2 regions of the Pectobacterium hainanensis genome follow, and region 1 is predicted to be linked to the other one. Evidence: predicted binding sites of a transcription regulator. Region 1 holds the regulator's gene; the other holds the start of a gene.

Region 1 (7,910 bases):
CGTAACAACAGACGACGTGGTCGGTCGCACGAAAGAGTAACTGAATGTGATCGGCCGTAGTGGATGTCCCCAGCGACGCAACCGCATAATCAATCCCAAATTGTGCCAACGCAACCACATCCATATAGCCTTCAACCACTAACAAGCGTTTCAGCTCAGCATGGTTTTGCTGTGCTTCATACAGGCCATAAAGCTGGCGGCCTTTATGAAAAATCTCTGTTTCGGGGGAGTTCAGGTATTTCGGCGTACCGTCACCTAATACTCGTCCCCCAAATGCAATCACCCGTCCGCGTTTATCGCGGATAGGAAACATAACGCGTTCTCGAAAACGATCGTAGGTACGTCCCTGATCGTTAGTCACCAACATACCGGCATCGTTCAACGTACTGCGATCGTCACTGTTGCGACCAAATCGTTTTAGCGCGTTGTCCCAGCCAGCAGGCGCGAAGCCAATAGCAAAATGACGAATAACCTCAGCACTAAGCCCTCGTCGTTGCAAGTATTGCATCGCTTGGGTACCCACTGATTGACTTAATGCTTGCTGATAGAATGCGCTTAGCTGTTCCATCAAGGCATACAAGCTTTGCCGTTGATGACGCTCTAACTGGGTGGGGCCTGTACCGGTTTCATACGGTATTTCAAGGCCATGCATCGTGGCTAATTCTTCAATACTTTCAACGAATTCAAGACGATCATAATTCATTAAAAAATCGACGGCATTACCATGTGCGCCACAGCCAAAGCAGTGGTAAAACTGTTTATCACCATTGACGGTGAAAGAAGGAGTTTTTTCGTGGTGGAACGGACAACACGCATGGTAGTTTTTGCCCTGCTTTTTTAGTTTGACTCGTGCGTCAATGAGATCGACGATGTCGGTGCGTGCCAGCAGGTCATTAATAAATACGCGTGGAATTCGTCCAGCCATAAGCCCCTGTTTCTTAAACTTATAAACGATAGCTTATAAACGACAACAAGCCGCGCATTCCTTCCGGAAAGCACGGCCTTCGTATGCAACTGCTAAGTCTGCGGATTAATCACGCGGTGGAGGAAACCCTCCTGAAAATTAATACAGACGAGTGCGGCGTGCGTTTTCTCGAGCCAATTTCTTCGCGTGACGTTTTACTGCAGAAGCTTTAGCGCGTTTGCGTTCGGTCGTTGGTTTTTCATAAAACTCACGACGACGAACTTCAGCCAAAACACCTGCTTTTTCGCAGGAACGCTTGAAGCGACGCAGAGCTACGTCGAACGGCTCGTTTTCACGTACTTTAATTACCGGCATGTGCCTCTCACCTCAATAAATTCGGTTTGCCGCTGGCCTTGTGCCAGCCTTTTCAAAATGGTGCGGAATTCTACTGCAAACGCGATACCTTTGTAAAGCATCGTGGTGATCATAAAACGCTCAGCCTTCGTCAGCGCAGAAAACAGGGGGCTTATGGTAGACTATCTGGAGCATGAAGCAAGCTGCATTCGTCGGGAGCTTGTAGCGTAATGAAAAGTAGGAACAAACAGTAATGCGCGTATTGGGTATCGAAACATCCTGTGATGAGACTGGGGTCGCCATCTATGACACTCAGGCCGGTTTACTTGCCAACCAACTCTACAGTCAGGTGAAGCTGCACGCCGATTATGGCGGGGTGGTGCCTGAACTTGCATCCCGTGATCATGTGCGTAAAACCGTACCATTGATTCAGGCTGCGCTGCTAGAGGCCGGGTTGAAAGCCAGTGATATTGACGGTGTGGCGTATACTGCCGGACCAGGACTGGTTGGCGCGCTACTGGTTGGTGCGACAGTGGGGCGAGCGTTAGCTTTTGCGTGGGACGTGCCAGCCATACCTGTGCATCATATGGAAGGGCACCTGCTGGCTCCCATGCTGGAAGACAATCCGCCTGAGTTCCCTTTTGTCGCCCTGCTGGTTTCGGGGGGCCATACACAGTTGATTAGCGTAACGGGTATTGGCGAATATCGGCTGCTTGGTGAATCCATTGATGATGCCGCAGGGGAAGCGTTTGATAAAACCGCAAAGCTGTTGGGGTTGGATTATCCCGGCGGGCCGATGTTATCGAAAATGGCGTTGGCTGGTGATGCGACACGATTTACGTTTCCTCGCCCGATGACGGACAGACCAGGGTTGGATTTCAGCTTTTCCGGCCTGAAGACGTTTGCGGCCAATACGATCCGTAATAGTGGTGATGATGACCAGACGCGCGCTGATATTGCCCGTGCTTTTGAGGATGCGGTTGTTGATACGCTGTCAATCAAGTGCCGCAGGGCGCTGGATGAAACCGGCTTCAAACGTCTGGTTATGGCTGGTGGGGTGAGTGCCAACCGCACGTTACGTCAGCGGTTAGGCGAGATGATGGTAAAACGAGGTGGCGCGGTATTTTATGCTCGCCCTGAGTTTTGTACTGACAATGGGGCGATGATTGCTTATGCAGGGACGGTTCGTTTGCGGCATGGGCAACGCCATGATCTCAGCGTTTCTGTGCGTCCTCGCTGGCCATTGGCCGAGTTACCCGCGCTCTAATTAATGCGCTCCAGTCATTTTTTACTGGAGCGTTTCCTTCTTTTTAACAGAATTTCAGAGCGCTATCGCGGTTTCCCATGATGAGGTGCTTTACAATTCTTGCTCGAATAAGACCAGAATGGCTTCGTAGAGTTGCTTAACGCTGAAGCCTCTGGCTGGGGTGGTGAAGATGGTGTCATCGCCAGCAATGGTGCCAAGAATGCCTTCTGATTTTCCCAGGGAGTCGAGCAAACGAGCAATTAACTGTGCGGCTCCGGGGCTAGTATGGATCACGACGACAGCGTCGTTGTAATCAACATCCAGAACCAAATTTTTCAATGGGCTGGTCGTGGTAGGAACGCCCAGCTCTGCTGGCAGACAGTATACCATCTCCATTTTGGCATTACGTGTACGAACGGCGCCAAACTTGGTTAGCATGCGTGAGACTTTGGACTGGTTGATATTTTCGAAGCCATCGTCTTGTAAAGCCTGCACGATCTCACTTTGAGAACTGAATTTCTCTTCCTTTAGCAGCGCTTTGAACGCTTTAACTAAATCTTCTTGTTTTGTCGGGTTTCGCATTCTGCACCAGGTTAGCATTGTGGTTAGTTTTGTTATTATGCAGATAAGTGAATTTTTATGCAATGAAAATGCCTATAACCTCATCTGCTGGTATTGCCTGTCATTTTTCTGACGAAATCCAAAACACATTGTGTCAGCCGTCTGAGAAATGCGTCATTCATCACATAAAAGTGAATCAAATGTTATCAAAATGATGTTGTTTGAGCGTCATTGATTGGTGTAATGTGGCTGGTCTGTTAACTGAATGCTGTGTGCATTGAAGGGGTAGCGTCAGTGCTCATTAACTTTACTTACCTTTCAAACGCATGGCTGTTTTTGATTTATTATTAGGGACATAGTGATTTTTTTGTCTCTTACAGCACATGCGGAATGAATACGTGTGCAAAGATTTTCTTTTCCCGCTTTGTTTATAACTAAATGAATTCACGGCACTTTTTTATTTTACGATAATAAGGAGTTTAGGATGAAAGTTGCAGTTCTCGGTGCGGCAGGTGGTATTGGTCAAGCCCTCGCACTCCTCCTCAAAACCCAGCTTCCTTCAGGTTCAGAATTATCGCTTTATGACATCGCGCCGGTAACGCCGGGTGTTGCTGTTGATCTGAGCCATATTCCTACAGCAGTGAAAATCAAGGGATATAGTGGCGAAGATGCCAAACCTGCGCTCGCGGGCGCTGATATTGTTCTTATCTCTGCCGGCGTTGCACGTAAGCCTGGCATGGATCGTTCCGATTTGTTCAATGTTAATGCCGGTATTGTGCGTAACCTCGTTGAACAAATTGCCAGTACGTGTCCTAAAGCCTGCATCGGTATCATCACCAACCCGGTAAATACAACGGTCGCTATCGCTGCCGAAGTGCTAAAGAAAGCCGGCGTTTATGATAAAAACAAACTGTTTGGCGTCACTACGTTGGATATTATCCGTTCCAATACGTTTGTTGCCGAATTGAAAGGTAAGCAGCCGCAGGAGATTAACGTCCCTGTTATCGGTGGTCACTCCGGCGTGACGATTTTACCTTTGTTATCACAAATTCCTGGTGTGAGTTTTAGTGAACAGGAAGTTACCGACCTGACCAAGCGCATTCAAAACGCAGGTACCGAAGTTGTGGAAGCGAAAGCAGGCGGCGGATCGGCTACGCTGTCTATGGGTCAGGCCGCGGCTCGTTTTGGTCTGTCTCTGGTTCGTGCTCTGCAAGGGGAGAGCGGCGTGGTTGAGTGTGCTTATGTTGAAAGTGATGGCAAACATGCCCGTTTCTTTGCGCAACCTGTCCTGCTAGGTAAAGACGGCATTATTGAGCGTAAAGCGATAGGTACGCTGAGTGCCTTCGAACAGAAGGCTTTGGAAAATATGCTGGATACGCTGAATCAGGATATTGCGTTGGGCGAATCGTTTATCAATAACTGATAACGTTTGGCACGATGTGTCCTAATTAGCAAAAAGCCGGAAGTGAAAACTTCCGGCTTTGCTTTATGGTCGTTTGTGATGGTCTACAGCGAAAAAATGCTACGACTGCGAAGACTATACCTGCATATTTATCGCCATCTGGGCAAAGTAAGTCTGCAACTTATCGTATGAACGTGTCTTATGCTGAAGCATCAGCTTGGCTATTTCCTCTCCCTTCTTTTCTCTGAGCAACTGAATCATTTCCTGGTGCTCTGCGAGAGAGAGGGCCACGACCTCGGGAAACAGATCAAAAATTGTTTTTGTACGACGTTCGTTACGCAATAGCTCGCTGAGGATCTTGACCAGATAGACATTGTCGCTGGCATCAACAATCAACTGGTGAAATTCGCGGTTTATCGTTGAATACTCGGAATAGTTCTGCGCCTCAGCCATCTCGAGCGATTGCTGATGCAGGGTTTCTAATGCATCAATCAATTCGGGCGTCGCATTTTCGGCAGCTAATCGGGCTGCCAACGGCTCTAATGTCTTACGGATCTCCAGCATATCCTGCATTTCCTTGATGGATAGCCGCTTAACGCGAGATCCTTTATGTGGGCTCATTTCTATCAGATCTTCTGCGGCGAGTTCCTTGAGCGCTTCACGCACGGGGATATCGCTGCTGTCATAAGAAAGTGCTAACTGATGAATAATAAGGCGCTCATCGGCCTTTATCTCACCGGATAGGATCTTATGTTTCAAATCGTAGTAGATAAGCTTGGCCTTTGTTTTGGTGATAATTTTCATAAGAACCTAGATGGATAAAAAGCAACCGCTAATGCGACTTATGGGTGTTCACTTATCAATGTTGACGATAGGCTGATGCAAAAACGCCTTAGTTTCTCCGAGAAACATGGAAAGTTCTCACCTTACCTACTGGATAACCCGTTCAGATGAAAATCGTTTTCCAAACTTTCTTCAACCACGGTTTATGCCTCATCTGAGCATCATTCACCAGCAACGCTAATTTATCAGTATTTAAGTGCATTGGACATATCTGTCACGAATACCTAGAAAACTATCCTTGTTTAACAAATGGTTATCATTCGATTGGTGACTTATCGTTAGCGGCTTCATATGCCTAGCCTTCTGTTTTTTTCAATCAGTCAGTAAGAGAAACCGATTTTTCTTTCCCCATAGTCTTAATTTTCATAGGGAGATCTGGATCTCTTTTTCATGACCTTCTTTTGATATTATATATAATATATTTTGTGAGTGAATAGTGAACGATGTCGTTTTGAGTTAACGTTATAAATAAGGATAACTATATGAAAAAAATAGAGATAACTTATGAGGAGGTTTATGAACTCTTACATAAGGCATGTACAACAATTTCTCCTGACGCGCTGTATTTGTTAAATCAGGCCGCAGCTAAAGAGAGTAACGCCGGGGCAAAAGTCTTTCTGGAAACCATGATTCGGAACGTGGCATTGGCTGGGAAAGAAGATAAGCCAGTCTGTCAGTCACCGGGGTATCCCACCGTCTGGATCCGCTTTGGCGAAGCATTCGATATGAACGATCTACTGAGCTTCTTACCCAAAGCACTGACGCAGGCCACATTGCAAGGGCTGATTCGCCCTAGCATCGTACACCCGCTCACGCGTCATAATCCTGGCGATAGTTCGGGGAAAGGTGTTCCTAATATCGAATTGCAGCATGTTCCGGGGCAGGAGTTTGTTGAAATCATCCTGAGCGCCAAGGGATGCGGCGCGGAATTAGGTAACGTTTCTAAAATTCTGACGCCTGCAACGCTGGGTAAAGATTTTAGCGGCCTGAAAAAATTGGTTTTGGATACGGTGATTAACGCCGGGGGTTTCCCTTGTCCGCCATCCGCTATCGGTATTGGCTTGGGGGGGCAGATGGATGTCAGCGCCAAATTGAGTCGTGAAGCAATCAGTACGCGTAATTGGATGGATCGCAACCCCGATCCTTTACTGGATAAATTAGAGCAAGAACTCCTGGAAGATATCAATGCATTGGGGATTGGGCCAGCGGGCGTTGGCGGGAATACGACAACGTTGGCGCTGAAAATAGCCTATGCCGCGACACATACGGCTATTTGCCCGGTAACCATTAACTTCCATTGTTGGGTCGCGCGTCGTTTCGGGATCCGTATCTATCCAGATGGACATCGTGAAACGCTTTTTCAGGTGGAGGCATAAAAATGACCGTACATGAGCTGACTTTACCTATTAATGATGCAGATGTAGAAAAATTGAACATCGGTGACACGGTCTATTTAAGTGGCATCGTGTGTACTGCTCGTGATATGGCCCATTTACAGATGCGTGAGCTTGTACAAAATGGAGAACCTCTCCCTGAAAATCTGGAAGGGGGCGCTATCTTTCATGCTGGTCCGATTATGCTTAAAGATGCTCAGGATCATTGGAAATTACATGTTATTGGTCCAACAACATCCATTCGTATGGAGCCTCATGCTGATTTTGTCGGACAACTAGGCGTCAAATTGATTATTGGTAAAGGCGGAATGAGCGCGGGTAGTCAGGCGGCCTTCAAAAAGTATAAGCAGGCTTATCTTCAGGCTGCGCCAGGTTGTGCCGTTGTTCTCGCTGTCGGTGTAAAAGAAGTAAAAAATGTGCACTGGTTTGAAAATGGTATGCCAGAAGCGATGTGGGTAATGAAAACGGATCATTTTGGACCGTTCGTTGTCACCATGGATTGTAAAGAAAATAGTCGCTATGACAGCATCAAACAACATGCGCGTGATGTTGTGGAGAAAATAATCGAGGGAAAATGATATTTCTTACGATCATATTTCAGTTAGCGCATTTTATTATACCCAACGCGTTAGTTTAAATAATCGCTGAGTTGAAGTGTCTGACTGTTATTTGATGCTAAGGGATAGTCATTTTTCTGGTTATTGATTCTTATTAATTGCAATCAGTGATTATCGGTTTTTTATTATAACGTATCTTTATTATTAACGTTACCTCATGAATGGAACGAAAAGCCAGAGCGACTGTATGTCAGGAATTAAGTTTTAGTTCTCGGGGTAACCTTATTGAAAATAAAAGTGAATTCTGTGTCGAATAAAGTATTTATCCTTACTTAACCTGGAGAATAAAAGATGAAAATCGTCAGCGTAGATATTATTGATGTGAAAAACCCATTGCAATCGGCTGTTGCTAAATGGCGACCTATCGTTGTTCGTATTAATACCGATGAAGGGATCTCTGGTTTTGGGGAAGTCGGTATGGCTTATGGTGTTGGCGCATCAGCCGGTTTTGGTATGGCGAAAGATCTTGCGTCTATCATCATCGGTATGGACCCGATGCAGAGTGAAAAAATCTGGGACAAAATGCAGAAGAAAACATTCTGGGGACAAGGTGGCGGGACCGTCGTATCCGCAGGTATGAGCGCGATCG
Region 2 (7,910 bases), on a different contig from region 1:
ATTTATACCAAGCTGCTATGGGCCGGGGCATCTGTCGGTCGTAGCGGTATGGCTGTACAGGCGATTTCCCCCATTGATATTGCGCTATGGGATATGAAAGCCAAGCGTGCGGGTTTGCCACTGGCGAAACTGTTGGGGTCCCATCGTGACTCCGTACAGTGCTACAACACGTCTGGCGGTTTTTTGCATACGCCATTAGAACAAGTGTTAAAAAATGTGGTGATTTCTCGTGAGAGCGGCATTGGCGGGATAAAACTGAAAGTTGGTCAACCGAATACGGCAGAGGATATCCGTCGACTGACTGCGGTACGTGAAGCGTTGGGAGACGACTTCCCATTGATGGTGGATGCGAATCAGCAATGGGATCGTGAAACGGCGATTCGTATGGGGCGGAAAATGGAGGCGTTTAACCTCATTTGGATTGAAGAACCGCTTGATGCTTACGATGTAGAAGGGCATGCGGCATTGGCGGCGGCGCTGGATACGCCGATTGCGACGGGGGAAATGCTGACCAGTTTCCGTGAACATGAGCAACTGATTCTTGGGAACGCCAGTGATTTTGTGCAGCCTGATGCGCCACGCGTCGGAGGGATTTCGCCTTTCCTGAAAATTATGGATTTAGCTGCAAAACATGGTCGCAAACTCGCACCACATTTTGCCATGGAAGTGCATTTGCATTTGGCGGCGGCTTACCCGATTGAACCCTGGCTGGAACATTTTGAATGGTTAAACCCACTCTTTAATGAACAACTGGAGTTACGTGATGGCCGTATGTGGGTTTCCGACCGTTTAGGGCTTGGTTTTACACTGAGCGAACAAGCAAGAAAATGGACGGCATTGACTTGCGAGTTTGGTAAACACCCCTGATAGACTCGCGATACTTTGCGTTGTCTGTGCATTGGATGGTCAAATGTGTTGCCGACAGATTTGACCTTCGCTTGCCGTGTGACAAGTCATATGAATGCGTCTTGCTCTGGCGCGGCAACGATTTGCGTTATTCAATGCGATAACGTTTATCCTGAGACTTGAATTATTTCGCGAATGGTCACGTGGTTACTCTTTATTTTATTAGCCACGTTAATTAGCTGTACACCTACTTAATCTAATTAAATGCAACCCTATTTGACGGGAGTTGTTTGTCATGACTATATTAAAAAAACGAACAAATGTTCGATATACGATATTAGTGTTTCTTTTTTTAGCAACTGTTTTTAATTATGCAGATCGGGCAACACTTTCTGTTGTTGCCCCTTTTATGAGTAAAGAATTAGGCTTTGACCCAGAGGTCATGGGGATGGCATTTTCTGCTTTTGGTATTTCCTATGTCATTATGCAAATACCAGGTGGATTATTGCTCGACCGATTTGGTTCCCGTTTGGTTTATGGTGTGGCTTTGATCGCCTGGTCGATTGTGACGATGTTCCAGGGAACGATCTATCTGTTTTCTTCACCGCTCATGGCGCTTATTTTCCTGCGTTTATTAATGGGGGCTATTGAGGCACCAGCATTCCCTGCCAATAGTCGCCTCAGTGTGCAATGGTTTCCAAACAAAGAAAGGGGATTTGTCACATCAGTTTACCAAGCGGCTCAATATATTTCCCTGGGTATCGTGACACCATTAATGACAATTATTTTACATAATTTAAGTTGGCACTATGTGTTTTATTATATTGGTGCCATTGGTGTAGTACTTGGGATATTTTGGTTCATCTATGTTCAGGAACCATTTAAAAGTAAGAAGATCAACCAGGAAGAAATCGATTATATTTCTGCCGGTGGTGGGGAACCTCATCTTGGTGTGAATAAAAAGAAAGATAAAATTACGTTTTCACAAATTAAATCTGTCTGCGTTAATCGTATGATGATCGGTGTTTATATCGGCCAGTTTTGTGTGACGTCTATTACCTGGTTTTTTCTGACCTGGTTTCCGACCTACCTATATCAGGCAAAAGGAATGTCAATCTTGAAGGTGGGGTTAGTTGCCTCAATTCCTGCCATTGCGGGTTTTATTGGTGGGTTAATCGGCGGGATCTTCTCTGATTATTTATTGCGGCGCGGCTATAGCCTGACCCTGTCACGTAAACTTCCGATTGTGTGCGGCATGTTGCTATCTTGTACGATTGTTACGGCCAACTATACCACTTCTGAAGTGGTGGTTATTGGTGCGATGAGCCTGGCATTTTTTGCGAAAGGATTTGGCAATCTGGGATGGTGTGTATTAAGCGATACTTCGCCAAAAGAAGTATTAGGTATTGCAGGTGGTGTTTTTAACATGTGTGGCAACATGGCCAGTATTATTACCCCTTTGGTTATTGGCTTTATTTTGTCATCCACACAGTCGTTTGATTACGCCATTTTATATGTGGGATCGATGGGCGCAATTGGTCTTGTTGCCTATTTATTTATCGTCGGACCGTTAGAACGTATCAAAATCGAGTCGGGGTCGTCAGCACCATAACATCGGGTAATTAGTGTCTTGTTGACACATTGCTGTTCCGCAGATTTGCACTCCTCCGGAACAGCTTTTTTTATGCTTATTAATACGCTAGCGCCACACCTCTCGACTATTTGACTAAGTCCAGCACCAAAATTTTTGAGCGACGCTGATAGTTGTATAGCGCCTGCTTTTTCTTCGGCAGCATTTCTACTTCAGCCAGTAAGAACCCGCGCTCCTGGAACCAATGGATGCTGTGGGTCGTCAGAACAAATAGCTTATGTAACCCTTGCTGGCGAGCCTGTGCCGCGATTCTTTGCAGCAGCATGTCGCCGCGTGAAGAACTGCGATAGTCCGGGTGAACGGCAACGCAGGCCATTTCACCAATGCTTTCTTCCGGGAAAGGATAAAGAGCTGCACAGGCGATGGTCAGGTTGTCGCGCACAACGACGGTAAACTTGTCGATTTCTATTTCCAACTGTTCGCGGGAACGTCTGACCAATATTCCTTGCTGTTCCAACGGGCGAATCAGTTCCAGAATGCCGCCGATATCGTTAATCGTCGCTCGCCGTACCTGCTCGGCGCTTTCCATGACGATTTGTGTCCCGATACCATCACGAGAAAACAGTTCTTGTAGTAAGGCTCCATCATCCTGATAGCTAATCAGATGGCTGCGCCGTACTCCGCTGCGGCAGGCTTTCACCGCCCCGCGTAAAAAACGCACGGTGCCGGAGTGATAGTCACCACTGGCTTCCAGTGTTTCCACACGCCGTTGGGCATCATCGGGAAAAAGCTCAGAAATAATGTTGCCTTCCTCGTTGATCACACCTTGTGAGGAACAAAAACCAATCATCTTTTCTGCTTTCAGTTTGATGGCCAGTTGTGTCGCAACTTCTTCCGAGGTCAGGTTGAAACTTTCACCCGTGACGGAAACGGCAACGGGGCCTAACAGGACAATCGCTCCACTGTTTAACTGGCGGTGCAGCGCTTCTTCATCGATTCGGCGAATGCGGCCACTGTGGCAGTAGTCCACACCATCGTCGACGCCAAGTGGTTGGGCGATAACAAAGTTGCCGCTCACCACGTTGATATGTGCCCCTTGTAGCGGCGTATTATTCAGGCTCATTGATAACCGTGCGGTGATGTCTAGCTGCAACATACCTGCGGCCTGTTTAACCAGTTCCAGCGTAACGTTATCCGTGATACGGGTGTTTTTATGGTAATGGGGCTCGTAGTGATGAGTTGTCAGATTCGCATCGATCTGCGGGCGGGCACCGTACACCACAACCAGTTTGATCCCCAGACTATGTAGTAGCCCGATATCATTGACAATGTTAGCGAAGTTTTCATGTTCGATGGCTTCTCCGCCCAACATGATGACAAACGTTTTGCCACGATGGGCATTAATATAAGGAACTGAATGACGAAAGCCTTGAACCAGTTCTGTACTACGTTCCTTCACTGTGAGCCCTCTTTGCATTTTTATTCGTAATTTTTGTATTTTTATTCTTTATGAGGCAAAAGGCAAGGGGTAAGTAGCTACGCCGAAATTTTAGTGACAAATTCAGCATTCACCCTGCTTTCAGCTCATGTCAGCAATGGTGTTTAGGTGTAAATAGGCGCATTTCTCAAGTTAGTCGAATCGCTCTATCATTCACACGTTGGTCATCCGGCCGCTGACGGTCGTACCGCGCATTTCACTCCGGTGATAATGGGAAAAGAGGAAAGGAAGTTGTTTTCTTCTGTTCGCTAGAAATAAAGATATAAAACATAAACATGATTTTTGCATGACAGCACAGGGGAGATTCGTTAAAGTTTTTGATAATTTTCTTATTTTGCTTTTGGCAATGACACAGTAATCAGACCGGAGTTGCATGTCTCATTCGAATCACAACCTGACTCGGCGGCGCTTATTGCAAAGCGCAGCAGCAACTTGGCTGTTAAGTGTGAGTGGCGTAGGGCTGGCGGCAACGGTGCAGGTCATCGCGGTGCGCGTCTGGCCTTCCTCTTCCTATACCCGCGTTACGCTGGAATCTAACCGTGTATTGAAATACAAGCAGTTTGCCCTCAGTGACCCAAATCGTATTGTGGTGGATATTGAAGGTATCCATCTAAACAGCGTATTGAAGAATATTTCTGCTCAGTTTCAGCAAAACGATCCATTGATTAAAGAAGCTCGTATCGGCCAATTTGATAAAAATACCGTGCGGTTGGTATTGGAACTGAAGCAGAACGCCAGTGCCAAATTGTTTACTTTGGATCCGGTGGCTGAATTCAAGCATCGTCTGGTGATGGATCTTTATCCTGACGCAGGTAAGTACGATAACGAAGAAGACCCATTGCTGGCGTTGTTGGAAGATTACAATAAGGGCGATCTGGAGCGGACATTGCCAGCAGAGGCGCCTAAAGCAGGGAAGGCCGGTCGAGATCGTCCGTTGATTATTATGCTGGATCCTGGCCACGGTGGAGAGGATCCCGGTGCGATTGGTAAAAACAAGACGCGTGAAAAAGACATTGTTTTGCAGATTGCCCGGCGATTACGCACGCTGATCGATCGTGAATCCAATATGAAATCCTATATGACTCGTAATGAGGATGTGTTTATCCCATTACGTGTACGTGTGGCGAAAGCCCGTAAGCAGCGAGCCGATCTGTTTATCTCTATTCATGCGGATGCGTTCACCAATCGTTCCGCCAGAGGATCGTCGGTATTTGCCTTATCGAAAAAAGGGGCAACCAGCACAGCGGCTAACTTTTTGGCACAAACGCAGAACGAGTCGGATTTGATTGGTGGTGTGAGTATGAGTGGCGATCGCTATCTTGACCATACCATGTTTGATCTGGTGCAGACGGTTACCATTAGCGATAGTTTGAAATTTGGTCAGGAAATTCTGACCAGATTAGGCAAAGTAAACCGCTTGCATAAAAACAGTGTCGATCAGGCGGGTTTTGCGGTATTGAAAGCGCCGGATATCCCTTCCGTACTGGTGGAGACGGCATTTATCAGCAATCTTGAAGAAGAACGAAAGTTACGAACCAGCCATTTTCAACAGCAGATTGCCGAATCCATTTTAGCAGGCATCAAGGCCTACTTTGCCAGTCCATCAAAACGATAAATCGTGTGTTAAGAAAGCCGCGATGCGCAGCCAGAGCGGTAATCCGGATGATGGCTGAGGGTTGAGAGCAAATAAAAGCCATAAAAAAAGCACCCTTCAAGGTGCTTAATTATCGATAATCAATTGGTTGCGGGGGCCAGATTTGAACTGACGACCTTCGGGTTATGAGCCCGACGAGCTACCGGGCTGCTCCACCCCGCGTCCGTCTTGATATCTTGTCTTCTGATGGCTAACACACATCAGTAATTGGTTGCGGGGGCCAGATTTGAACTGACGACCTTCGGGTTATGAGCCCGACGAGCTACCGGGCTGCTCCACCCCGCGTCCGTGGATGCGCACTATACTCCCCATGAGCGTCTATGCAACCTATTTCTGCAAAAAGTACGGTAATGTTGGTGTGGATGCTGAACTTAACAGCAAATGGCCTGTTTTTTAAACACAATGCCGATTTATACGAGGTGTTGCGTTTCTTTCTCTATAGGTGTTTGTTATCGTTCGATAGTGGATTTATTTGATGTCAAAAGTGAGCGCAACGAAGATGAAAGGATGTTGGGGTAAATATGTGCTGATCGGTCTGGTGATAGCAGTTTTAGCTGGCTGTGAGTCCAAACCGACCGACCGAGGGCAGCAATATAAAGATGGACACCTCAACCAGCCTTTGGAATTAGTGAATGAGCCTAATGCCAAGGGAAAACCAGTCAATGCGCGCGATTTTATCACGCAAGTTTCAGAAATCAGGTCGGCTTCCCCTGGCCTTTATACCCGTAATACGCATATTTTTCAGGCTATTGAAAACTGGATGATGGCCGGTGCGGATACGCGCCAATTGAGCAAGTTTGGCTTGGGTGCCTGGCAGATGGAAGGCGTCGACAATTTCGGTAACGTTCAGTTCACTGGTTACTATACGCCGGTGGTGCAAGCCCGTTATACCCGTCAGGGCGAGTTCCGGTATCCACTTTATGCTATGCCGTCACGCGGTAAGAAAAATCGGCGACTGCCGGATCGTGCGGCTATTTATTCTGGCGCATTGGATGAGCGTTTGGTTCTGGCATGGAGTAATTCGTTGGTGGATAACTTTATGATGGAAGTGCAGGGAAGTGCCTATATTGATTTCGGCGATGGGCGACCACTCACGTTCTTTGGTTATGCGGGGAAAAATGGTCATGCTTATCGCAGTATTGGCAAAGTGCTGATCGATCGTGGCGAAGTTGCCCGTGAAGATATGTCGATGCAGGCCATCCGCAAGTGGACAGAACAGCATAGTGAATATGAAGTTCGCGAATTACTGGAGCAAAATCCCTCTTTTGTGTTCTTTAAACCGATGATGGCAGCCCCGGTCAAGGGAGCCAGTGCTGTACCGCTAGTGGCGAAAGCGTCTGTCGCTTCTGACCGCTCGCTAATTCCGGCAGGAACCGCTTTACTGGCTGAAGTGCCATTGTTGGATAATGAAGGCAAATTTACAGGCCGGTATGAAATGCGTTTAATGATTGCGCTGGATGTTGGCGGGGCCATTAAAGGACAGCATTTTGATATCTATCAGGGGATAGGTCATGAGGCTGGACATGCTGCCGGTTTTTATAATCACTATGGTCGCGTATGGGTATTAAAAGATAAACTGAGTGCAAATGATAATAATGCTGGTTCATTTTTCGCCAGCAATGCCCAAAATTAACCCTGTATTGTTTAATCCATCAGACGTGGTTAACGAGTCTAACCACTTCTGATGGGAACTTGAATTACGAACCTTGCTGATTATTCTTTAATCTTTTGCTTTTTCTCGCTAAGTAAATCGATTTAATTTTCTTTGAAAAAAATCACTACCCGGTAATATTTCATTCGAACTTATATTAAGGTGTGACAATATATTTCTTGAGTCTTATTGTCTGGTTTTGGGTATAGACAAGAGGTTAAGTTAATTTTTTGCAGCGCTTAATTTGTTCGTTGCTATTTTTTTATCATAAAATAATGATGACGGGGAATGATGATGAAAGTAAAAATATTGACTGCGGCCTTGGCTTCTTTAATAAGCATTAATGCCCTGGCAGTAACGATTGACTATCGGCATGAATTTAAAGATACGGCTAAAGCCGATCATAAAGATCGTCTGCTTATTTCGAATCGTTTCGCCAATGGCTTTGGGTTATCTCTTGAGGCCAAATGGGGACAGCATGGCAATGACACTACGCCAAATAAACCATTTAATGAAAGTGTGAGTAATGGTACAGAAGTTATCGCCAGCTATTTATATAAAATAAATGATACTTTTTCATTAGAGCCTGGGTTCTCTCTGGATTCAACATCAAATTCCAATAACTATCGCCCATATTTACGCGGTAAGGCCAATATTACTAATGATCTCT

What was found. Region 1 encodes ArgR, which controls arginine synthesis, uptake and breakdown. Its sites were predicted from a motif close to ANTGAATAAAAATACANT; they were not measured.
Region 2: argA (amino-acid N-acetyltransferase) is a predicted target of ArgR. The motif match lies at 3,929-3,946, and genes of this name have one in related genera.

Annotation. Positions count from the first base shown of each region.
Region 1 is NZ_JBJYIN010000015.1:8,119-16,028, forward strand. Features, by position in the region: gene dnaG (DNA primase) at 1-925, opposite strand, end outside; gene rpsU (30S ribosomal protein S21) at 1,064-1,279, opposite strand; gene tsaD (tRNA (adenosine(37)-N6)-threonylcarbamoyltransferase complex transferase subunit TsaD) at 1,512-2,525, shown strand; gene argR (transcriptional regulator ArgR) at 2,616-3,086, opposite strand; gene mdh (malate dehydrogenase) at 3,550-4,488, shown strand; gene ACKPVM_RS14990 (GntR family transcriptional regulator) at 4,603-5,271, opposite strand; gene ACKPVM_RS14995 (fumarate hydratase) at 5,793-6,686, shown strand; gene ACKPVM_RS15000 (FumA C-terminus/TtdB family hydratase beta subunit) at 6,689-7,282, shown strand; gene ACKPVM_RS15005 (mandelate racemase/muconate lactonizing enzyme family protein) at 7,613-7,910, shown strand, end outside.
Region 2 is NZ_JBJYIN010000012.1:65,422-73,331, reverse strand. Features, by position in the region: gene ACKPVM_RS13445 (L-talarate/galactarate dehydratase) at 1-867, shown strand, start outside; gene ACKPVM_RS13440 (MFS transporter) at 1,142-2,458, shown strand; gene argA (amino-acid N-acetyltransferase) at 2,565-3,896, opposite strand; gene amiC (N-acetylmuramoyl-L-alanine amidase AmiC) at 4,309-5,550, shown strand; tRNA gene ACKPVM_RS13425 (tRNA-Met) at 5,675-5,751, opposite strand; tRNA gene ACKPVM_RS13420 (tRNA-Met) at 5,798-5,874, opposite strand; gene mltA (murein transglycosylase A) at 6,089-7,222, shown strand; gene ACKPVM_RS13410 (oligogalacturonate-specific porin KdgM family protein) at 7,535-7,910, shown strand, end outside.